Regions from separate parts of the Bradyrhizobium algeriense genome, predicted to be linked through region 2. Evidence: predicted binding sites of a transcription regulator. Region 2 holds the regulator's gene; each other region holds the start of a gene.
The links. Region 2 encodes HrcA, which represses chaperone genes, less so after heat shock. Its sites were predicted from a motif close to GTTAGCACTCNCNNNNNGNGAGTGCTAAC; they were not measured.
Positions count from the first base shown of each region.

Region 1: V1286_RS09810 (co-chaperone GroES) is a predicted target of HrcA. The motif match lies at 1,570-1,598, and genes of this name have one in related genera.
Region 3: V1286_RS00300 (co-chaperone GroES) is a predicted target of HrcA. The motif match lies at 6,735-6,763, and genes of this name have one in related genera.

Region 1 is NZ_JAZHRV010000001.1:2,033,669-2,041,623, forward strand. It holds gene groL (chaperonin GroEL) at 1-1,120, opposite strand, end outside; gene V1286_RS09810 (co-chaperone GroES) at 1,212-1,526, opposite strand; gene V1286_RS09815 (usg protein) at 1,908-2,195, shown strand; gene V1286_RS09820 (cupin domain-containing protein) at 2,341-2,889, shown strand; gene V1286_RS09825 (NupC/NupG family nucleoside CNT transporter) at 3,024-4,274, opposite strand; gene V1286_RS09830 (MFS transporter) at 4,388-5,614, shown strand; gene V1286_RS09835 (SDR family oxidoreductase) at 5,744-6,508, opposite strand; gene V1286_RS09840 (proteasome-type protease) at 6,522-7,277, opposite strand; gene V1286_RS09845 (tetratricopeptide repeat protein) at 7,509-7,895, shown strand.
Region 2 is NZ_JAZHRV010000001.1:7,174,538-7,182,492, forward strand. It holds gene dnaJ (molecular chaperone DnaJ) at 1-460, opposite strand, end outside; gene dnaK (molecular chaperone DnaK) at 594-2,495, opposite strand; gene V1286_RS34485 (hypothetical protein) at 3,090-4,052, shown strand; gene pncA (bifunctional nicotinamidase/pyrazinamidase) at 4,152-4,865, shown strand; gene grpE (nucleotide exchange factor GrpE) at 5,048-5,662, opposite strand; gene hrcA (heat-inducible transcriptional repressor HrcA) at 5,773-6,861, opposite strand; gene rph (ribonuclease PH) at 7,016-7,729, shown strand; gene rdgB (RdgB/HAM1 family non-canonical purine NTP pyrophosphatase) at 7,741-7,955, shown strand, end outside.
Region 3 is NZ_JAZHRV010000001.1:57,709-65,663, reverse strand. It holds gene V1286_RS00340 (sensor domain-containing protein) at 1-381, shown strand, start outside; gene V1286_RS00335 (MarR family winged helix-turn-helix transcriptional regulator) at 521-1,051, opposite strand; gene V1286_RS00330 (branched-chain amino acid ABC transporter permease) at 1,227-2,267, shown strand; gene V1286_RS00325 (branched-chain amino acid ABC transporter ATP-binding protein/permease) at 2,273-4,042, shown strand; gene V1286_RS00320 (ABC transporter ATP-binding protein) at 4,039-4,770, shown strand; gene V1286_RS00315 (cold-shock protein) at 4,923-5,126, opposite strand; gene V1286_RS00310 (hypothetical protein) at 5,874-6,035, opposite strand; gene V1286_RS00305 (usg protein) at 6,255-6,539, opposite strand; gene V1286_RS00300 (co-chaperone GroES) at 6,797-7,114, shown strand; gene groL (chaperonin GroEL) at 7,253-7,955, shown strand, end outside.

The DNA.
Region 1 (7,955 bases), 5.1 Mb from region 2:
CCGCGAGCTTGGCCAGACGCTCCTGCAGCTTCTCGCGGTCGTAGTCCGAGGTGGTTTCCTCGATCTGCGCCTTGATCTGCTGGACGCGCGCTTCGATGTCGGCCTTCTTGCCGGCACCGTTGACGATGGTGGTGTTTTCCTTGTCGATCATCACCTTCTTGGCGCGGCCGAGCATCTGCAGGGTGACGTTCTCGAGCTTGATGCCGAGATCTTCCGAGATCGCCTGACCACCGGTCAGAACGGCGATGTCCTGCAGCATGGCCTTGCGGCGATCGCCGAAGCCCGGAGCCTTGACGGCCGCGACCTTGAGGCCACCACGCAGACGGTTCACGACAAGCGTGGCCAAGGCCTCGCCTTCGACGTCTTCCGCGACGATGACCAGCGGCTTGCCGGTCTGCACCACGGCTTCGAGCAGCGGCAGCAGCTCGTTCAGCGAGGAGAGCTTCTTCTCGTTGATCAGGATGTAGGCATCGTCCATTTCAACGCGCATCTTGTCGGCGTTGGTGACGAAGTAGGGCGAGATGTAGCCGCGGTCGAACTGCATGCCCTCGACGACGTCGAGTTCGGTCTCGAGCGACTTGGCTTCCTCAACCGTGATGACGCCTTCGTTGCCGACCTTCTTCATGGCGTCGGCAAGGAACTTGCCGATTTCGGCGTCGCCGTTGGCGGAGATGGTGCCGACCTGGGCGATTTCCTCGTTCGAGGTGACCTTCTTGGAGTTCTTGACGAGGTCGGCGACCACGGCTTCCACCGCGAGATCGATACCGCGCTTCAGGTCCATCGGGTTCATGCCGGCGGCAACCGACTTGGCGCCTTCACGGACGATCGCAGCCGCCAGAACGGTCGCGGTGGTGGTGCCGTCGCCGGCCGCGTCGGCCGACTTGGAGGCGACTTCGCGCACCATCTGCGCGCCCATGTTCTCGAACTTGTCGTCGAGCTCGATCTCCTTGGCGACGGTGACGCCGTCCTTGGTGATGCGGGGAGCGCCGAACGACTTGTCGAGCACGACGTTGCGGCCCTTGGGGCCGAGCGTCACCTTGACGGCGTTGGCGAGAATGTCCACGCCGCGCAGCATGCGGTCGCGGGCATCGACGCCGAATTTGACTTCTTTAGCTGACATATTTGGTTTCCCTGAGTTGATCTTTGTTTCTCACCCTGTCGGGGAGGCGCCTTGCGGGCGCTCCTCAGGGTGAGCGTTGCAGGCGAAGCGCTTAGGCAGCCTTCTTCTTGGTGGCGGGGACGTCGAGCACGCCCATGACGTCGGACTCCTTCATGATCAGGAGATCTTCACCGTCGATCTTGACCTCGGTGCCCGACCATTTGCCGAACAACACGCGGTCGCCGACCTTGAGGTCGATCGGGATCAGCTTGCCGGCTTCGTCGCGGCCACCCGGGCCCACGGCGACGATTTCGCCCTGCGAGGGCTTTTCCTTGGCACTGTCCGGAATGATAATGCCGCCAGCGGTCTTCTCTTCGGCGTCGATGCGCTTGACCACGACGCGGTCGTGAAGCGGACGGAATTTCATGCAGTCCTCCTAAGTTTCTGAAGATGTTATCAGATTCTGGAATTTTGGCAGTCCGAGCCAGCGAGTGCCAACTCGGCTGCGGCTGATTTAGGCCAGACTTGTTCGGGGGACAAGGGCTTCTAGCAGAAAAATTGGCACTCAAATATGACACCTGCCAATTTCATTAATCATGATTAACCGGGTCGGCCGGACCCGGGACCCTGTATTAGCATGTGCGGTAAGCTGCTGCTAACGCGTGAATTTTCAACAATTCATTAAACATTTAGGCTTGTGATGGGAGGGTCGCGTGCGTCACATTTCTCTCATGTGAGCGCATCTCCGCCGGGGTGGCTCGGTGTGTGGCCACCACGTGAAATGCGCTTCCAGCAATGGAGGTTTGGCATGGTCTCGCGGGTTGGAGTTGCTTCCGACGATTTTCGGAAGCAGGTGCTGGGTTACGGGCTGACGACGGCGCAAATCCTGTATCGGATGCCGGATCATCCCGCATTGCTGCAGACCTATGTCTGGCAGAATTACGATCTGTTTCCGAAATTCCCAGCGCTGAAGGATTTCCTCGCCTTCTGGCAGGAAAAGCTTGATGGCCCGCTGTTTTCGGTGACGGTCGCGCATTCCAGGCTGATCAAGCCGGCCGAGCTGCGCGCGGTCGACGGCGTGTTCAGGCTGCATTGATGAGATGCCGTAGGGTGGGCAAAGGCGCTTGCGCCGTGCCCACCATCTAACACTCCGCTCGCGATGGTGGGCACGCTTGCGCTTTGCCCATCCTACAAAAAAATTTTGTGTTAGCCTCCCGCCACAAACAAAAAGGGAGGCACCCATGGCCAAGAAGAAAGTCGCGTCGCGCGCCGCGGCCCAGCCCGCCGTAAAGAAGAAATGGTCGGGTCACAAGACGGCAGCCAAATCCTCAGCCCGCAAGACCATCAAGAAGGCGAGGGGCGTGTCCGCCGCGAAGCCCAAAGCGGTCAAGTCCAAGGCGCGGCCGAAGCAGCGCATCGCCATTAGCCATCACCGCGAGGAGGATTTCAAGGCCGACGGCCTGCGCGCTTACGCGCATTACCGCGACCTCGGCATTGCCGACGCGACCCATGGCCTGGCGCAGGCGCATGTGATCCGGCTGATCGGTCCGTGCAATCCGGCGGAAGTTTCAAAGCTGCACTACCACGACGTCGAATTCCAGATGGTCTACGTGCTCAAGGGCTGGGTGAAGACCTACATGGAAGGCCAGGGCGAGACGCTGATGAAGGAAGGCAGCGCCTGGACCCAGCCGCCGCGCATCAAGCATCTGATCATGGATTATTCCGACGACGTTGAACTGCTGGAAGTGATTTTGCCGGCGGAGTTCAAGACGGTGGAATTGGCGTCGTAATTCTTGCCGTCATTCCGGGCGCGAAGCGAACTATGGTGCGCAATTGCGCACCTGAGAATCTCGAGGTTCTCCGATGTGCAATTGCACATCGGAGTTCGACGCTGACGCGTCGCCCCGGAACGACGGAGAGAGCGTTACGTCATCACCCCCACCACCGCCCCCATCAAACACGTCGTCAGCGTGCCTGACACAATCGACTTCAATCCCAGCGCATTGATCTCCTCGCGCCGTTCAGGCGCCATGGTGCCGAGGCCGCCGATCATGATGCCGAGGCTGGCGAAGTTAGCAAAACCGCACATCGCATAGAGCATGATCAGGCGCGAGCGCGGATCGAGCGCATCCGTGCCGAGTTTTGACAGGTCGACATAGGCGATCAATTCGTTGAGCACGGTCTTGGTGCCCATCAGGCTGCCGGCCGTGATCGCCTGCGGCCAGGGCAGGCCCATCAGCCAGCACACCGGCGCCATCAGGTAGCCGAGCAGGCGCTGCAGCGAAATTTTGGCGCTGCCGATCTCGGGCAACAGCCCGAGGATCGCGTTGACGAGATAGACCAGCGCAACCAGCACCAAGAGCATCGCGATGATGTTGAGCAGCAATTCGAGCCCGGCCGCGGTACCCTTGGCGATGGCGTCCATGGTCGAGGACGCGTGCATATCGGGATCTTCCAAAGATCCGCCGGTGCGCTTGTCCGAAGTCTCCGGCACCATGATCAGGCTGACCAGGATCGCCGCTGGCGCGCCCAATACGGAGGCAATGACAAAATGCGCCGCCGCATCCGGGATCAGTGGTGCGAGGAAGGTGGCGTAGAGCACCAGCACGGTGCCGGCGATGCCGGCCATGCCGCCGGTCATGACCAGGAACAATTCGCTGCGCGTGAGCTGCGCCAGATAGGGGCGGATGAACAGCGGCGCCTCAACCATGCCGAGGAAGATATTGGCTGCGGCCGACAGTCCCACCGCGCCGCCGACGCCGAGCGTGCGCTCCAGGAGCCACGCCATGCCGCGCACGATCGGCGGCAGGATGCGCCAGTAGAACAAGAGTGTCGTCAGAACGCTCATGACCAGCACAATCGGCAGCGCCTGAAATGCCAAAATGAAATCCGCGCCCGGCGCCTTGAGCTCGAACGGAAGTGCGCCGCCACCGAGATAGCCGAACACGAAGGACGTGCCGGCGCGCGTCGCCGCCGCGATTGTGTTGACGGCGTCGTTGATGGCGCCGAACGCCTTTGCCACCGGCGGCAGCTTGAGCAGCACCAGCGCCGTGACGATGGTGACGGCAAGGCCAACCACGATTTGCCGTAACGAAACCGCGCGGCGGTTCTCGCCAAGCGCCCATGCGATCGCCAGCAACGCCAGCACGCCAAACGCCGATTGCAGTTGCAGCATGAATCCCCCGCCAACCCCGGGCAACGATTATGCCAGCGCTGCGCGGCCGCGCAATGCCGTGTTGCGGGCCCGCCCGTTGACATCGGCACCGCGCTCGGCCACCGCTCTTGCCCATGTCCTCGACGATGCCGGTAGGCGCCCGCGATCTGCTCAGGCACGCCCCGTTCCTGTTCTTCCTGCTGTCGCGCAGCCTGTCGCGCTTTTCCAGCCAGATCGCGGCGGTCGCGATCGGCTGGCAGATCTACGACATCACCGGCAGCGCCTTCGATCTCGGCATGGTCGGGCTGGTGCAATTCCTGCCCACGGCGCTGCTGGTGTTCGTGGCCGGCCACGCCGCCGACCGGTTTGAGCGCAAGCGCGTGGTGCAGCTTTGCCAGCTCGCGGAAGCGGCGACGGCGCTGTTTCTGGCCGTCAGCACCTTTGCCGGCTGGCTCACCGTGACGCAGATATTCATCGCCACCTTCGTGATCGGCATCGCCGGCGCCTTCGAAAGCCCCGCCACGGCCGCGCTGCTACCGCTGATAACGCCAAAGGGCTCGCTGCAGCGCGCGACCGCGATCTCCTCCGGCGCCGCCCAGGTCGCGACCATCACGGGACCTGCGCTCGGCGGTTTGGCCTATGTGTTCGCGCCGAGCCTGCCGTATTTCGTCATTGTCGTATTCTGGCTGGTGGGCGCGGTCCTGACCGGCTTCATCCACATCGCGAAGCAGGAGCCTTCGAAAGCGGAGGATGCGGTTGCGGGTGACATCTTTGCCGGCGTCCGCTTCATCCGCAACAACCCGGCCATTCTCGGCACCATCTCGCTCGACCTGTTCGCCGTGCTGCTCGGCGGCGTCACGGCGCTGCTGCCGATCTATGCGCGTGACATCCTGCAGGCCGGCCCGCTCGGGCTGGGCATCCTGCGCGCCGCGCCCGCGGTCGGGGCGCTGCTGATGACGATCGTGCTGGCGCGCTACGTTATCAACCGACATATCGGATTGCGGATGTTTCAGGCCGTGATCGTGTTTGGCGCGGCGACGGTGATATTCGCCCTCTCGCAGTGGATGTGGCTGTCGGTGCTGGCGCTGGCGATGCTGGGCGCGGCCGATACGATCAGCGTGGTGATACGTTTTTCGCTGGTGCAGCTTTCGACGCCCGACGAGATGCGCGGCCGGGTCGGCGCGGTCAATTTCCTGTTCATCAATGCCTCCAACCAGCTCGGCCAGTTCGAGAGCGGCGTCACGGCGGCGTTGTTCGGCACGGTGCCGGCCGCCGTACTCGGCGGCGTCGGCACGATCGCGATCGCGCTGCTGTGGATGAAGCTGTTCCCCTCACTGCGGAAGGTGGAGCGGCTGGAGTAGGGGGCCGGCATTGCGAGCGAAGCAAGCCGGCGTAGCCAGGATGGAGCGAAGCGCAATCCGGGGAGGTGTCGGCAAGGAAATCGGCCATCCCGGATTGCTTCGCTCCATCCGGACTACGTGAGGCGCTAACTACCCCCGTCCGACGAACGGCATCTTGGTCGCCATCACCGTCATGAACAGCACGTTGGCGTCGAGCGGGAGGCCGGCCATGTAGGCGACCGCATCGCCGACGGCCTTCGCGTCCATGCGCGGCTCGTGTTTCATCGTGCCATCGGGCTGCATCACGCCGGGGCCGGCGACCATGCGATCCGTCATCGGCGTCGCCGCGTTGCCGATGTCGACCTGGCCGACCGCGATATCGTACATGCGGCCGTCGAGATTGGAAGCCTTGGTCAGGCCGGTAATCGCGTGCTTGGTTGAGGTATAGGCGGCAGAGAACGGCCGCGGCGCGTGCGCCGAGATCGAGCCGTTGTTGATGATGCGACCACCGCGCGGGTTCTGGTCCTTCATGATCCGGAAGGCGTGCTGCGTGCACAGAAACGGCCCGGTGAGGTTGGTGTTCACCACGGCCTGCCACTGTTCGAGCGTGAGGTCTTCGAAGTTCACGGGCGGCGCGCCCATGCCGGCATTGTTGAAGAGAACGTCGAGCCGGCCATAGGTGTCCATCACCTTGGCGAACAGCGCTGCGATCGAGCCGGGGTTGGTCATGTCGGCCGACACGCACAGGCTCTTGCCGACATTGTCGCCGAGCTTTTTGGTTTCTTCCAGCATCTCCATGCGGCGTCCGGCGAGCACCACGGTGAAGCCGGCATTCATCAGCGCCAGCGATGCGGCGCGCCCGACGCCAGTGCCGGCACCGGTGACGATTGCGATCTTGTTTGTTGCGTCGGCCATTGTTTCCTCGCCTTCAGTTTTTTTCTGTTTCGGATTTGTAGGGTGGTCTCGGAATATTCTGGTGCGCCGCGCGCAGGGCCGCCGACCAGCGCGAGCGCAGATCGTGGAAATAGGGCTCGCCCGCCTCGATGCGGTGGTTGAGATCGGCCACGCAGGCATCCGTGCGCACCACCAGCACGTCGATCGGCAGGCCGACGCCGAGATTGGACCGCATGGTCGAATCCATCGAGATCAGGCCGGTCTTCAGCGCCTCATACAGTTCGACGTCATAGTGCATCGCGCGGTCCAGCACCGGCTTGCCGTATTTGTGCTCGCCGATCTGCAAATAGGGCGTATCGGTGGTGCATTCGATGAAATTGCCGGCGGTGTAGACCATGAACAGCCGCATCCGCGAGCCCTTGATCTGTCCGCCGAACAGGAAGGAGACGTCGAAGCTGACGTCTTCGGATCGCAGCGCCGGGCCTTCGGTGGCATGGACCAGGCGGATCGCCCGCCCGATGCGCTGCGCCGCCTGGAACATGGTCGGCGCGTTCATCAGCGTCTCGACCTCACCGGTGTCGGGGTCCTCGATGCCCTCGGTCAATGTCGACAGCACCGACTGGCTGATCGCCAGATTGCCGGCGCTGGCGATCGCCATGATGCGCTCGCCGGGTTTGGAGAAAATATGCAGTTTGCGAAAGGTCGAGACGTTGTCGAGGCCGGCATTGGTGCGGGTATCCGCGATCATCACGAGACCGTCCCGCACCAGAATTCCGCAACAATAGGTCATTCCAAGTCCTCGAACGCGACTGATTTTTCGGCCCAAACCATAGCGTTTTCGAGCGAAGTGGGCACCGGTTCGCATGAAGAAAACGCGTCAAACAAGACACTAGAGCCCGGTTCTGATGCAATCAGAACCGACGAGGCTCTAGTAGCCAATTTCGATGGGGCATCCAACCCCAATTCCCGTGGCGCGGCATGCGCCGGGCGGGTAAAACCGCAGTTAGGGTGGGGGAAGGGCATGCAGAAGTCCGCTCTGATCGGCACGATCGTGGCCGCGTTGTTCCTGGGCAGCGCCACTGCGGTGGCAGGCCCCTGGGAAGACGGCATGGTGGCCTATAACCGCGGCGACTATGTGCCGGCGATCCGCCTGTTCCGTCCGCTGGCGGAAGCGGGCAATCCGAAGGCGCAAACCCAAATTGGAACGATGTACCGCAGGGGCGAGGGCGTGACGTCCAGCTCGACCCGCGCCTTCATGTGGTTCAGTGTCGCCGCCAAGCGCGGAGATGCCAAGGCGAAGGCTGGTCTCCGTGACGTCTCCAGGAAAATGACGCCCGCCGAAATGTCGCAGGCCCGGCAGATGGCGCTGGCCTGCGAGGCTTCGAACTACCGATACTGCGAGTATTGATTAAGCTGGCGGCCTCCGGCAGTCTGGCTGCTCGACAAGAACAAAAAGATTGGGAGGCCA
Region 2 (7,955 bases):
CACCGGTGCCCGAGCAGGATTCGCAGGTGACCGAGACCGGAATCTCGATCTGCGCGGTCTTGCCGAAGTAGGCTTCCTCCAGCGTGATTTCCATGTTGTAGCGCAGGTCGGCGCCGCGCTCGCGTCCACCGCTGCGCCGCTGCCCGGCCATACCGAACAGGTCTTCGAAAATATCGGAGAATGACGAGGCGAAGCCGGCGCCGAAACCGGGGCCGCCGCCGCCCATGCCCTGCTCGAACGCGGCATGGCCGTAGCGGTCATAGGCGGCGCGCTTGTCGCCGTCCTTGAGGACTTCGTAGGCTTCGTTGATTTCCTTGAACTTCACCTCGCTGGTGGCGTCGCCCGGATTCTTGTCCGGATGCCATTTCATCGCGAGCTTGCGGAACGCCGCCTTGAGCTTCGACTCGTCCGCGTTCCGATCGACTTCCAGGGTTTCGTAATAGCAGCGCTTGGTGGACATCAGTCAGACCCGCCCGAACTTCACGCCGAAGGCACACCCAAAGATGCCGCCTTCAGCTTAAAGAAAAATGACCCCCACCCATCGAACGCCAGCCGCGCGCTCTTTCGGATGAGGGTCATGATCGAAAGCCCGCTTATGCCGACTTCTTGTTGTTCTTGTCGTCGTCGACCTCGGTGAACTCCGCGTCGACCACGTCATCCTTGGCCGCATCCTTCTTGGCGTCGGCTTCGGCCTGCTGCTTGTACATGGCCTCGCCGAGCTTCATCGAAGTCTGCGCCAGCGTATTGGTCTTGGCCTTGATCGCCTCGGCGTCGTCGCCCTTCAGCGCTTCCTTCAAATCGCTGACGGCGTCCTCGATGGCGCGGCGCTCGCTTTCCTCGACCTTCGAACCGTGCTCGGCCAGCGCCTTCTCGGTGGAATGCACCAGCGCATCGGCATGGTTCTTGGCGTCGACCGCCTCGCGGCGCTTCTTGTCCTCGGCCGCATTGGCCTCGGCGTCCTTGACCATCTTCTGGATGTCGGCTTCCGACAGGCCGCCGGACGCCTGGATCCGGATCTGCTGCTCCTTGCCGGTCGCCTTGTCCCTGGCCGATACGTTGACGATGCCGTTGGCGTCGATGTCGAACGTCACCTCGATCTGCGGCATGCCGCGCGGCGACGGCGGAATGCCCATCAGGTCGAACTGACCGAGCACCTTGTTGTCGGCCGCCATCTCGCGCTCGCCCTGGAAGACGCGGATGGTGACCGCGTTCTGGTTATCCTCGGCGGTCGAGAACACCTGGCTCTTCTTGGTCGGGATCGTGGTGTTGCGGTCAATGATGCGGGTGAACACGCCGCCCAGCGTCTCGATGCCGAGCGAAAGCGGGGTAACGTCGAGCAGCAGCACGTCCTTGACGTCGCCCTGCAGCACGCCGGCCTGGATCGCCGCACCGATGGCGACGACTTCATCCGGGTTGACGCCCTTGTGCGGCTCCTTGCCGAACAACTGCTTCACGACTTCCTGCACTTTGGGCATGCGGGTCATGCCGCCGACCAGCACCACTTCGCCGATTTCGGCCGCCGTGAGGCCCGCATCCTTCAGCGCCTTGCGGCAGGGCTCGATGGTCTTCTGGACGAGATCGTCGACCAGCGCCTCGAACTTGGCGCGGGTCAGCTTCATCGTCAGATGCTTCGGCCCGGTCTGGTCGGCCGTGATGAAGGGCAGGTTGATTTCGGTCTGCGTGGTCGAGGACAATTCGATCTTGGCCTTTTCCGCGGCCTCTTTCAGGCGCTGCAAGGCCAGCTTGTCGTTGCGCAGGTTGATGCCCTGCTCCTTCTGGAACTCGTCGGCGAGATAGCTGACGAGGCGCATGTCGAAGTCTTCACCGCCGAGGAAGGTATCGCCGTTGGTGGACTTCACCTCGAACACGCCGTCGCCGATTTCCAGAATCGAGACGTCGAAGGTGCCGCCGCCGAGGTCGTAGACCGCGATGGTGCCGGATTTCGATTTGTCGAGACCGTAGGCGAGCGCAGCCGCCGTCGGCTCGTTGATGATGCGCAGTACTTCGAGGCCGGCGATCTTGCCGGCGTCCTTGGTGGCCTGACGCTGCGCGTCGTTGAAATAGGCTGGAACGGTGATGACCGCCTGCTCGACCTTCTGGCCGAGATGGGCTTCCGCGGTCTCTTTCATCTTCTGCAGGATGAAGGCGGAGACCTGCGAGGGCGAATAGGTCTTGCCGTCGGCCTCGACCCAGGCGTCGCCGTTCGATGCCTTGACGATCTTGTACGGGACGAGCTTCTTGTCCTTCTCGACCATCGGGTCGTCGTAGCGGCGGCCGATCAGGCGCTTCACTGCGAAGAACGTTCGCTCGGGATTGGTCACCGCCTGACGCTTGGCGGGCTGGCCGACGAGGCGCTCGCCGTCATCGGTGACGGCAACGATCGAAGGCGTCGTGCGCATGCCTTCCGCGTTCTCGATGACTTTTGCAGTCTTGCCATCCATTACGGCGACGCACGAATTCGTGGTGCCGAGATCGATCCCAATGACCTTTCCCATGGTCCTCATATCCTTCTTGTTGCGGCAGGTTGGCTGGGCCCTGGACGGCGCACCTAACCGAACCCCCAACGATCAATTACTCGCGATATTGCGACGGTGAGCCTCATATAGGAGGGGGGGTCGACCCTGCAAGGACCGAACGCAAGCTTAGGGCCTGAAAAGGCTGACGTTTGAAAGATTGTGTCAGCCCGGGGCGGGGCGGGGCGGCGCCTCAGGAGGTGTTAAGAAATCGGCAAGGCCGCTCGACCAAGGCCGCCTCGCTGCGCGCACTACTGACGCGGTGCGCAACGAAGCGGCATCTTCCCGCCCGCGGGGGCCCGGCCGACCGCGTCAGGGGACGCGGTATTTGGCCGCTGGAAGCGCCTCAAAAAGAGCTCGGATACCGGGCAAAATCCTGCAAAAAGGCCGACATATCGGAATGTAACGATGGAACGGACCCCTACCCTGCCCTGTTGCAGGGACATCAAAACCGCTAAAAGCGGGCCGACTGGAACGACCCCTGTCGTGACCGCAAGACTCCAAAATTCCACTAGAGATTCCTAGCTGCATCGTCGGCCCCACTGAACGGCCCCATGCAAACCCGGTAGATGCTCCATGAAGCTACTTCGATATTTCGCTGCGATTGCCCTGACCGTTGCCGCCAACTCTACCGTATTCTCTTCCGCGTTCGCCGCCGACCCGGTCTTCCCGCCGGGCGCCAGGGTGGGCATGACGCCACTGGTCGGCCTCAACAAGGCGAGAGCGTTCATCGGCTTCGAGACCGAGGACCACGGCGTCAAGGTGCTGGTCACGGACCTTCCCGCCGAGGCCTATGGCGAGGTCGCCAATGCCTTCAAGGCCAACCCGGGCGGCGCCGGCGGCATCAAGCCGGAGAGCATCGAGACTGCGGCGGGGCTCGCCTATTACACCGTCGAAAACGGCAAGGAAAACGCCAAGGACGGCGCCGGCAATGTGCGCCGCTATTCGATGATCCTGCCCGGCCCTACCTTCTCCGGCTATGTCGCCGTGCAGGTGCCGGAGAACGCCTCCAAGATCTATACCGACGACGCCATCCGCCAGATGTTTGCTTCCGCCGTGATCCGCAACGAGGTTCCGGTCGAGGAGCAGCTCGGAATGATGCCGTTCAAGATGAGCGAGCTCTCGAGCTTCAAGAACATCCGCACGCTGGCGCCGGGCGCAGCTCTCATTCTCTCCGACGGCGACGAAAAGACCGGCTTCGAAGTCGCGCCCTTCATGATCATCGGCCTGATCGGCTCGACGGCGGCGTCCCCCGATGATCGCGGCCGTTTCGCCCAGCAGATCGCAACCACCATTCCCGGCGTGCGCGACGGCAGGATCACGATGTCGGAGCCGGTCCGCATCGATGGCCAGCCCGGCTACGAGACGCGGATCGACGCCACCAGCGGCAAGGATAATACGCCTGTTACCATCGTGCAGTGGGTGCGGTTCGGCTCCCAGAGCTCGATGCGCATCATCGGCTCTTCGCCGCGCAACGACTGGACCAAGGCCTTTCCGCGCTTCCGCGCGGTGCGCGACGGAATCCATCCGCGAACCTGATCCGGAAATTTGCAAGCGCGCCGAAACTTCGGGCTTTCGTTTGTACACACATGGAACTAGCCTTCTCCCCGGTCGGGTTCATAACCGGGGAGACGCACCATGTTTACTCGCAGGCTGGTTCTGACAGGTCTCGGCGCGACGTCGGTCGCTGCCCTCGTTCCATCGGCGCTTTGGGCGGCGCCGATCAAGCCCGACGAAGCATCCGCGCTGCTCGTCATCGACGTGCAAAACTGCTTCCTGCCGGGCGGCAGCCTCGCGGTCAAAGACGGCGAGCAGGTCGTGCCCATCATCAACCGCATCGCCAAGGGTTTTGCCAATGTGGTGATGACGCAGGACTGGCACACCGCGGGCCACGTCTCGTTCGCCTCCACCCATTCCGGCAAGAAGCCGTTCGAAACCGTTAATCTCCCCTACGGCAAGCAGGTGCTGTGGCCCGACCATTGCGTGCAGGGCACCGAGGGGGCGTCGCTGTCGAAGGACCTCGCGATCCCGCATGCCGGGCTCGTCATCCGCAAGGGTTTCAACAAGAACGTCGACAGCTATTCGGCCTTCACCGAGGCTGACGGCAAGACCACGACGGGGCTCGCCGCTTACCTGAAGGCGCGCAGGGTGAAGCGGGTGTTCCTCGCCGGCCTCGCCACCGACTTCTGCGTGGCATGGAGCGCGCTCGACGCGCGCAAGGCGGGTTTTGAAACCTATGTGATCGAAGACGCCTGCCGCGGCATCGACACCCAGGGCTCGCTCGCAAAGGCCTGGGCCGACATGACCAAGGCCGGCGTCAAGCGCATCAAGTCGGACGATATCGCGGCTTAGAGGCGGAAAACAAACTGCCAAACCCTCATCCCTGCGCGAGCGCCATTGCGCTCGTCGCTGGAGGAGCGCGCCTGCGCGCGTCTCGAAGGATGAAGGCCCAAGTTGGGCCGCATGGTTCGCCCGGCGATGCATAGTATCGTCCGGAGACGGCGCTTGCGCGCCTCCTCACCATGAGGGTCTAGTTACGCCGCGCTGTTCGGTTCGTTGTTGGCCGGCGCGGCCTTGGCGCCGCCCTTGGAGACGGCGACCAGCGCCGGGCGCAGCACGCGCTCGCCGATCATGAAGCCGGCCTGCACGACCTGGACCACGGTCCCGGACGGGACGGACGGGTCAGGCACTTCGTACATCGCCTGCTGGAAATTCGGATCAAACTTCTCGCCCGACGGATCGAACTTCTTGACGCCGTTCTTCTCCAGCGTGTTGAGCAGCGAACGCTCGGTCAGCTCGACGCCCTCGATGAAGGCCTTGATGCCGGGATCGGCGGTTTCCCTGGCCTCGGCCGGGATCGCGTCGAGCGCGCGCTGCAGATTGTCGGCGATATCGAGAATGTCGCGCGCAAACCCGGTGATTCCATACATCTTGGAATCGGCCACCTCGCGCCTGGTGCGCTGGCGCAAATTTTCCATTTCCGCCAGCGTGCGCAGCATCTTGTCGCGCGTCTCGGCCAGTTCCTTGGTCAGGGCCTCATTCGACCCTTCCTCGGGATCGTCGGGCATGATGTAGGGTTTTGAGACCACGGGCTCGCCGGTCTGGGCCTGCTTCAGCTCGTCGTCACTCGGCCGGTTGGGATCGGTCATAAGACTGCCTTCTCAAAAAACGCATCTGGTTCGATGGGGATTTGCTAGGCGGGATATCGTGCTTTAGGGGCCGAAAATCAAGCATAACCAGCCGCCCCATCCGGGGCGGATTAGCCACCCAGCATCCGGCTGACGATCCGGGCGGCGTAGTCCACGGTCGGAATCACCCTTGCATAGTTCAGCCGCGTCGGCCCGATCACGCCGAGAACGCCGACGATGCGGCCCGCGGCGTCGCCATAGGGGGCGATGATGGTGGAGGAACCGGACAGCGAAAACAGCTTGTTCTCCGATCCGATGAAAATCCTGACGCCTTCGGCGCGCTCGGCCCGGCCCAACAGATCGATCACGCCGCGCTTGGTCTCGAGATCGTCGAACAGCGACTTGACGCGTTCGAGATCCTCCAGCGCATGCAGGTCTTCGAGCAAATTGGCGTGGCCGCGCACGATCAATTGGCGGTCGTCATTGTCGCCGCCGGACCAGCTCGCGATGCCGGCCGCGATCACCTTCTGCGTCAATTGGTCGAGTTCGGCGCGGCTCTGCGTCAGCGCGGTTTCGAGCTCGAGCCGCGCTTCGGCGAGCGTGCGGCCGCGAATCCGCGCATTGAGGAAATTGGTCGCCTCCGTCAGCGCCGAGGAAGGAACGCCGGGCGGCAGCGTCAGCACGCGGTTTTCGACCTGGCCGTCTTCGCCGACCAGCACCACCAGCGCACGCTCCGGCTCGAGCCGGACGAACTCGATGTGTTTTAGCCGCGAATTGGATTTGGCGGTCAGCACCACGGCCGCGGCCCGCGTCAGGCCGGACAACCGCGTCAACGCTTCACCCAGCGCCGCCTCGACCGATTGCGCGCGCCCGACGGACGCAAGCTGGCTCTGGATCGATTCCCGCTCGGGTTCGGTGAGGTCACCGACCTGCATCAGCGCGTCGACGAAGAAGCGCAGGCCGAGTTCGGTCGGCAGCCGCCCTGCCGAGGTATGCGGCGCATAGATCAGCCCGAGCGCTTCGAGGTCCGACATGACGTTGCGGACGGAAGCCGGCGACAGCGGCACCGCGATCAGGCGAGAAATGTTGCGCGAGCCGACGGGGTCGCCGGTGGCGAGATAACTCTCGACGATTTGACGAAAAATGTCGCGCGAACGCTCGTTGAGCTGGGCAAGCCCGGCATGCGGTGCGATCAGGCCAATCGGATCGTGGTGGGCCACGGCTTAACTCCTTGGACCCCTAATTTGTCGCTCCGGCGGGCCAATGACAAGCATCCCTTTCCCCGCCAACGCGGCCAAAAGCCCTTGCCGCTGCCCACGCCCCCACCTACAAGCACCGCGAACCAGTTTTCGCTCGATTTCGAAAGGATTTCCCATGCGGCCAAGCCGCCGTGCGCCCGATGAGCTGCGCCCCGTGTCGCTGGAACGCGGCGTGGTCAAATATGCCGAAGGTTCCTGCATGGTGAAATTCGGCGACACCCATGTGCTGGTCACCGCCACCCTGGAAGAACGGCTGCCGCCGTGGCTGAAGGGCCAGGGCCGCGGCTGGGTCACCGCCGAATATGGCATGCTGCCGCGCGCCACCCTGGAACGCACCCGCCGCGAGGCCGCCGCCGGAAAGCAGGGCGGCCGCACCGTCGAAATCCAGCGGCTGATCGGCCGCAGCTTGCGCGCAGCTGTCGACCTCGAAGCTCTGGGCGAGCGCCAGATCACGGTCGATTGCGACGTGATCCAGGCCGATGGCGGCACCCGCACCGCCTCGATCACCGGCGCCTGGGTGGCGCTGGCCGACTGCATCGCGTGGATGAAGAGCCGCAACATGCTGAAAATGAACGTTCTGCGCGACAATGTCGCCGCGATCTCCTGCGGCATCTATCAGGGCACGCCGGTGCTCGACCTCGACTATGCCGAGGATTCCGAGGCCGAGACCGACGCCAATTTCGTCATGACCGGCGACGGCCGCATCATCGAGGTGCAGGGCACCGCCGAGAAGACGCCGTTCTCGCAGGACGAGTTCCTCGCGCTGATGGAACTGGCGCGCAAGGGTGTCGCGCGTCTGGTGGACTTGCAGAAGCTGGCCGTCGCGTAGTCTGATCGCACATGCACCGTCGAATCACAGGCCGGCTCGTGATCGCGACCCACAATCCCGGCAAGCTCGCCGAGATGCGGGAACTGCTGGCGCCGCATGGCGTCGAGGCCGTTTCCGCGGGCGAGCTGGGCCTTGGCGAGCCCGAGGAAACCGGCCAGACGTTTCGGGCGAATGCGGCGATCAAGGCGATCGCGGCGGCGCAGGCTTCCCAGCTTCCGGCCTTTGC
Region 3 (7,955 bases), 7.1 Mb from region 2:
GCGGTGCTGCATCAGTTGCGGGCGCTCGGGATCCGGATCGCAATGGACGATTTCGGCACCGGATATTCGTCGCTGACGTATTTGCAGAGCTTTCCGTTCGACAAGATCAAGATCGACCGTTCCTTCGTCAAGAACATCACCGAGGATTCGAGCTCGCTCACCATCGTGCGTGCGGTCGCCGCGCTCGCCAATGGCATGGGCATGACGGCGACCGCCGAGGGCGTGGAAACCGCCGAACAACTCCACAGCATCGCTTCCGAAGGATGCACGGAGATGCAGGGTTTTCTGTTCAGCAAGCCGCTACCCGCCGCCGAGATCGAGCGGCAGTTTCTATCGGAGCGCGGGGCACGCGGGGTTCAAGGCCGTATCGCGGTGGCGTGATCCGCACGCTGTCATTCCGGGATGGTCCGAAGGACCAGACCTCAGATGCGCAATTGCGCATCGGGGAATCTCGAGATTCTCAGGTGCGCAATTGCGCACCATAGTTCGCATCTTCGATGCGCCCCGGAATGACGGATACTCAAAACTCCGCCGCGATCTTCGACAGCATTTCGAGCAGGGCTACGCGGTTGGCGGGGCCCAGCAATTCGTTGAGTCGCGCCTCGTGCTTGCTGGCAACCAGCTTCTTGGCGCGCGCCAGCACCGCCCTTCCCTTGTCGGTCAGAACCAGGATGTGCGAGCGCCGGTCGTTGGTCGAGCGCATCCGGGCGCACAGGCCGCGGCTCTCCAGCGCATCCAGCATCGATACGAAATTCGGCCTGAGGATGCCGAGCGTGTTGGCGATTTCGGTCTGGTTACGTCCGGGGTTGCGGTCGAGCAGCAGCAGCACCGAGAATTGCGCCGGTGTCAGTTGCAGCGGCGCGACGCAGCGCAGAAAATCCTCGAACACCTTGAGCTGCGCGCGCTTGAGCGAATAGCCGAGCAGTTCGGCCAATTCGCCCAGTTGCAGCCCGGCATGCTCGGCGGCGCCATCCGCAGCGCCGCCCGCAATTTCCTTGCCGTTGTTGCGCGACGGCTTGACGGCATCGGTCGCTGCCTTGGAAACTGTCATGGCGTGAGGCTCGCACCCGAAAAAGGGCTTGGCCGGCGGCCGGGCCCTTGATGTTATATTTGATAATTGTTATTGAATATATCAAATATCGGCGCCTTTCAACTGCCGAGATATCGGACGGCCGGCGGACCGCGTGAGGTCAGGACCGGCGACGCTTTTAGGGGGAGCGCCAGTCTTGAATACGACGATCATGCTGTTCCTGCTGCAGGACGGCATCACCAATGGCGCGATCTATGCGCTGCTCGGGCTGGCGCTGGTGCTGGTGTTTGCCGTCACCCGCGTCATCCTGATCCCGCAGGGCGAATTCGTCACGTTCGGCGCGCTCAGCTACGCCGTGCTGGCGACCGGCAAGGTGCCGGGCACCGCGTGGCTCGCCATGGCGATGGGCGTGGTCGCCTTCGCGCTCGATCTGTTTAACGCACGGCGATCGCTGCGGCTCACGCGTGTTGCGCGCTCCTTTGCCCTCAACATCATCCTGCCGGCGGCGATCCTGGCCCTGGCTTATGCGCTTGCCGGACCCAAGACGCCGATCGCGGTCAACATCGCGCTGTCGCTTTTGATCGTCGCGGCGATCGGACTGTTCCTCTACCGCATCGCGTTCCAGCCGATCGCCCACACCTCGGTGCTGGTGCTGCTGATCGCCTCCGTCGGCTGCCATCTCGCCTTGCAGGGCCTGGGCCTGGTGTTCTTCGGCGCCGAAGGTCTGCGCGGACCGGCGCTGTCCAACACCGCATTGACGATCGGCCCGCTGCGCTTCACCGGCCAGAGCCTTGCGGTCTATGGGCTGACGATTGCCTTCATCGTCGCTCTCTGGCTGTTCTTCGGCTTCACGCGGATGGGCAAGGCGCTGCGCGCCACCGCCGTCAACCGGCTCGGCGCCCGCCTCGTCGGCATCCGCACCACGCTGTCGGGACAGATCGCTTTCCTGCTGGCGTCCCTGATCGGCGCCATTTCCGGCATCCTCATCGTGCCGATCACCACGCTCTATTATGACACCGGATTCCTGATCGGCCTGAAAGGTTTTATTGCCGCGATCATCGGCGGGCTGGTGAGCTATCCGCTGACGGCAGTGGCGGCCCTGATCGTCGGCAGCGTCGAGGCGTTCTCCTCGTTCTACGCCAGTAATTTCAAGGAGGTCATCGTCTTTACGCTGATCCTTCCCGTGCTGGTGCTGCGTTCGCTCGCAGCGCCCGCGGTCGAGGAAGAGAAGGACTGACGGCGATGAATCAGCGGCTTCCCCTCATCATCTTCGCAGCTGTCATGGCGGCGATCCCGTTCATCCCCGGCGTGCCGCCGTTCTGGATCGTGCTGCTCAACAATATCGGCCTCGCCGCGCTGGTGGCCATGGGCCTCGTGCTGTTGACCGGCGTCGGCGGCCTCACCTCATTCGGCCAGGCAGCGTTCTGCGGCTTCGGCGCTTACACCACGGCGGTATTGACCACCGCCTATGGCTTCTCGCCGTGGCTGACGCTGCCGCTCTCGCTGCTCGTCAGCGGCATCGCCGCCGTCCTGCTCGGCATCGTCACGGTGCGGCTGTCCGGCCACTATCTGCCGCTCGGCACCATCGCTTGGGGCATCGGGCTGTTTTATTTGTTCAGCAAGCTGGAATTCCTCGGCCGCAATGACGGCATCTCAGGCATTCCGCCGCTCTCGATCGGCAGCTTCCGGATGCTCGATCCCGGCACCATCTATTTCGCTATCTGGATCGGGGTATTGATCTCGGCATTGCTGACCATGAACCTGCTGGATTCCCGCACCGGCCGCGCGATCCGCGCGCTGCGGCGCGGACACATCGCCGGCGAAGCGTTTGGCGTCCAGACGCCGCGCGCCAAGCTTCTGGTGTTCATCTATGCGGCGGTGCTGGCGGGCCTGTCCGGCTGGCTCTATGCGCATTTCCAGCGCGCCGCCAATCCGACGCCGTTCGGCGCGCAGGCCGGCATCGAATATCTGTTCATCGCGGTCGTCGGCGGTGCCGGCTATGTCTGGGGCGCGGTGCTGGGCGCCGGCATTGTGGTGATCCTGAAAGAAATCCTGCAGAGCTATCTGCCGCTGGTATTCGGCGGCCAGAGCCAGCTCGAGACCATCGTGTTCGGCATCCTGCTGGTCGTCCTGCTGCAACTGGCGCCGACCGGCGTCTGGCCGTGGCTGATGGCGCGGCTGCCGTTCAAGCCGGGCCGCAAGATACCCGATACGTCGCTTCCCCTCGCCAAGCGCGAGCGCGCGCCGGCCTCTGCTGCCGCGCTGCTCCAGATCGAGAAAGCGCGCAAGCAGTTCGGCGGCGTGATTGCCGTCAACGACGTTTCCTTCGACGTCCAGGCCCGCGAGATCGTAGCCCTGATCGGTCCCAACGGCGCCGGCAAGAGCACGACCTTCAACCTGATCACGGGCGTGCTGACCACGACCGGCGGCACTATCTCGGTGCTCGGCCGCAAGGTCGACAACGCCCCGCCGCAGGAGGTGGTAAAACTCGGCGTCGCGCGCACCTTCCAGCACGTCAAGCTGGTGCCGGACATGACCGTGCTGGAGAACGTCGCGATCGGCGCGCATCTGCGCGGGCACGCCGGCGCAATTTCCAGCATGCTCCGGCTGGACCGGGCCGATGAAGCAAAGCTGCTGGCAGAAGCCGCGCGCCAGATCGAGCGCGTCGGCCTCGGCGACCAGATCGACCAGTTGGCGGGAAGCCTGTCGCTCGGCCAGCAGCGCATTGTCGAAATTGCGCGCGCGCTGTGCGTCGATCCATTGCTGCTGCTGCTCGACGAGCCGGCCGCGGGATTGCGCCATATGGAGAAGCAGCGGCTCGCTGCCCTCCTCCGTCAATTGCGCGACGGCGGCATGTCGGTGCTCCTGGTCGAGCACGACATGGGTTTTGTGATGGACCTCGCCGACCGCATCGTGGTGCTCGATTTCGGCACCAAGATCGCTGAGGGCACGCCGGCTGAGATCAAGACCAATCCCGATGTGATCAAGGCCTATCTCGGAGCCACCGCATGAGCGCGCTGTTATCGGTCTCCGACGCCCATGTTTCCTACGGCAAGGTCGAAGCCGTGCGTTCGGTTTCGCTCGACGTCGCCGACAACGAGATCGTCACCATCATCGGCGCCAACGGCGCCGGCAAGACCACGCTCTTGAACGCCATCATGGGCGTGCTGCCGCTCAAGGGCGCCACCGCCTTTGCAGGCGCCGACATGGCCCCGCTCGACATCGAGGATCGCGTCGCGGCGGGCCTGTGTCTGGTGCCGGAGCACCGCGAATTGTTCGGCACCATGAACGTCGAGGACAATCTGGAGCTCGGCGCCTTCCGGATTCCGAAGGCTACCGCAGCAAAATCGTTCGAGCGCGTCTATACGCTGTTTCCGCGGCTGAAGGAGCGGCGCAAGCAGCTGGCCGGCACGCTGTCGGGCGGCGAGCAGCAGATGCTGGCGATGGGCCGCGCGTTGATGGGCGCGCCAAAACTGTTGATGCTGGACGAACCGAGCCTCGGGCTGGCGCCGATTATCGTCGCCGACATCTTCCGCACCATCGGCGAACTGCGCGCCGCTGGCGTCTCGGTGCTGCTGGTCGAACAGAACGCGCAAGCCGCCCTCAAAATCGCCGACCGCGCCTATGTCATGGAGCTCGGCGAATTCATCCTGTCCGGATCGGCAAGGGATATCGCGTCCAACCAGCGCGTCGCGGCAAGCTATCTCGGCTTCCAGCACGAGGGCGCGAGTGGGATATAGGGGGTGTGACCCCATAAGTTCAGAGTGATCGGTGGACGTCCGCTTTGGTGCGCATTTCCGGACTCAAGTTGGAAATCGCGTGATGTCCGAACCCGGCGCAGCGAACCGCGCGCCCCCTTCGACGGGAGCCGGCGGGCCATGCCCTTCCGAAGTCACCCGACCCTCAAATTCTCCGCCGAAGTCTTCCCCTTGTTGGGCACTTCCTCATAGCTGACCTTTGCACCCTCATTGAGTGTGCTGAGCCCAGCTTTCTCGACCGCGGAGATGTGCACGAAAACATCCTTGCTGCCGTTATCGGGCTGAATGAATCCATAGCCCTTTGTCGCGTTGAACCACTTCACCGTTCCAGTTGCCACCTTGATCGTCTCCCATATCCGATAGGACCTAAGACAACCTCATGCCGATGTGGAAGGCAACCAAAACCCGCGGGGGGTGAGCCGGCGGGCCCGGACTATGGGGTGGTGCGTGCTTATCTTCCTTCCAAATATCCGCGAATTAACTCGCTTTTGAGTTCCCTGGAGGCGCATACTCAGACAATCATCGCTCCGCCTCCTGGGCATTACCGGTGACAGAGAGTGTTACGCTCCCGCCTATTCGAGGGAAGCATCATGCCCCAGTCTCAACGCCTGTCGTCCGTCATTCCATTCGTTGCAATTGAGCGCCCCGCTTGTCCGAAGTGCAAGGCCCCGATGATGCTCGTCAGTATCGAGCCAGCACGCCCGGGCGTCGACTTGCATACCTTTGAATGCGCCATCTGCAACCACGCACATGCGACCCTTGCCGCGTATGAAGACCCTATGAAGTCCAAGTCCCTTGGACGCTGGCTTCAAGGCGATTTGCACCCGCCCAGGTAAGGCGGGTCGAAGTGAACCGGCGGATTTTGTAATACTTGAAGGGCTAGCGCCCGCAATGCGCCCCCTGATTGATATCGCAATGTCCGCGATTACGGCGCCAACAATGTCCTGTATGTTCGGCAATTGCCGTGAAGGGAATTGCCGAGTCCGGAAAGACGGCAAACCAAACTTGCCACTAGCGATGGATTCGCCGTAGCCGCTGCTAATTGCTTTTGACAGGTTAAGCCACTCATGCCGGCATCAAGCGCCTTAGCTCTTTCTGGGCGGCGGTTCGCTCGCTACTTCCTCTGCCAGTAGCTTTAAAAGCTTCTCCTGCCGCGCGTCAGCTTTCGCGGCCGCCGCTTCCGATGCAGCCACGAGACTGCGATAGAGCTTAAGGTTTTGCCGGCGAATGAAAAATTGATGTTCCATAGCTACCTCCTCTGAGGGCATGGACCGAAGCGCATCGTGCGCTTAAGAATGGAGGATGGGAAGTGTGGACGTGGCGGACCACTTGTTAATTATCGCGACCTTTGCCTTCAGTTACCCCCCTCGCGCTAAGCAGCACGTCCAACATATGCATATGCGCTTTTACGGTTGTCGCACCCGGAGGGCGGTTCAAATGCCTTTGCGATTTTCGTGGCGCCGGCGTTAATGCAGCCGGAGGACTCCGTCCACGGCGCGTAGTTCGGCAGGCTTGATCAGTTTGGAGTGCGCGATGGTAACCGCAAACAGCGGACCTTCGAGCCTTGTTTCCCAGAACGCGAGGAAATCCTTCAACGCCGGGAAATCCGGAAACATATCGTAGTCCTGCCAGACGTAAGTTTGCAGCAACCAGCGCCGATCCGGACGGCGATAAACGATTTCCGCTGTTGTCAGTCCGTAGCCTAAGACCTGCTTCCTGAAATCCCTGGAAACCGTATCTTTCTCGACCATGCCAGCCTCCAGCCCAACTGAAGAGTAATGCGTGATCCTCAATTCGCCAAAAACGAAAACGTTCAATAGGTCATAGCAATCAGCGCGCTAGCAGCATGTTACTTCACCTGCCAGCAGTCGCCCTCCTCAAGTCGCAGTCAAACATCGTGGGCCGAAGCCCTTGCGCCACAGTGTCACAGGCTTATGTCAGGGGCGGCTAGCACTCGCTCATTGCGACTGCCAATCCAGAAATAATCACAAAAGCCATGGAGGATCGCATGAAGTTCCGTCCGCTCCACGACCGCGTCGTGGTCAAACGCATCGATGCCGAAGACAAGACCGCTGGCGGCATCCTCATTCCGGACAGTGCCAAGGAAAAGCCCTCGCAGGGCGAGATCATCGCCGTTGGTCCGGGCGGCCGTGACGAAGCCGGCAAGCTGATCCCGATCGACCTAAAGGCCGGCGACCGCGTGTTGTTCGGCAAGTGGTCGGGCACCGAGGTCAAGCTCGATGGTCAGGAACTTCTGATCATGAAGGAAAGCGACATCATGGGCGTCCTCACCGACGTTCCCGCAGCCAAGAAGAAGGCCGCTTAAGCGCTTAAGCCCGTTCCCTCATCCTGAGGAGCCGGCGCAGCCGGCGTCTCGAAGGAAGAGGCCCTGCAATCCAAATCTCATCCCGCAGGAATCCGCCCAATCGCGTGGACCTTGGGATCTGGAAATACGGAGATCATCATGTCAGCCAAGGAAGTCAAATTCGGCGTAGATGCCCGCGACCGCATGCTGCGCGGTGTCGACATTCTCCACAATGCCGTCAAGGTGACGCTCGGTCCGAAGGGCCGCAACGTCGTACTCGATAAGTCATTCGGCGCTCCCCGCATGACCAAGGACGGCGTCACCGTCGCCAAGGAAATCGAGCTTGAGGACAAGTTCGAGAACATGGGCGCGCAGATGGTGCGCGAAGTCGCCTCCAAGTCGGCAGACGCTGCCGGCGACGGCACCACCACCGCGACCGTGCTGGCGGCTGCGATCGTCCGTGAAGGCGCCAAGTCGGTTGCCGCCGGCATGAACCCGATGGATCTGAAGCGCGGTATCGACATGGCGGTGGAAGCCGTGGTCGCCGACCTCGAGAAGAACTCCAAGAAGGTCACCTCGAACGAGGAAATCGCCCAGGTCGGCACCATCTCCGCCAACGGCGACGCCGAAATCGGCAAGTTCCTGGCGGACGCCATGAAGAAGGTCGGCAACGAGGGCGTCATCACGGTCGAGGAAGCCAAGTCGCTCCAGACCGAGCTTGAAGTCGTCGAAGGCATGCAGTTCGACCGCGGCTACATCTCGCCCTACTTCATCACCAACGCCGACAAGATGCGCGTTGAGATGGAAGACGCCTATGTCCTGATCAACGAGAAGAAGCTCTCCTCGCTGAACGAACTGCTGC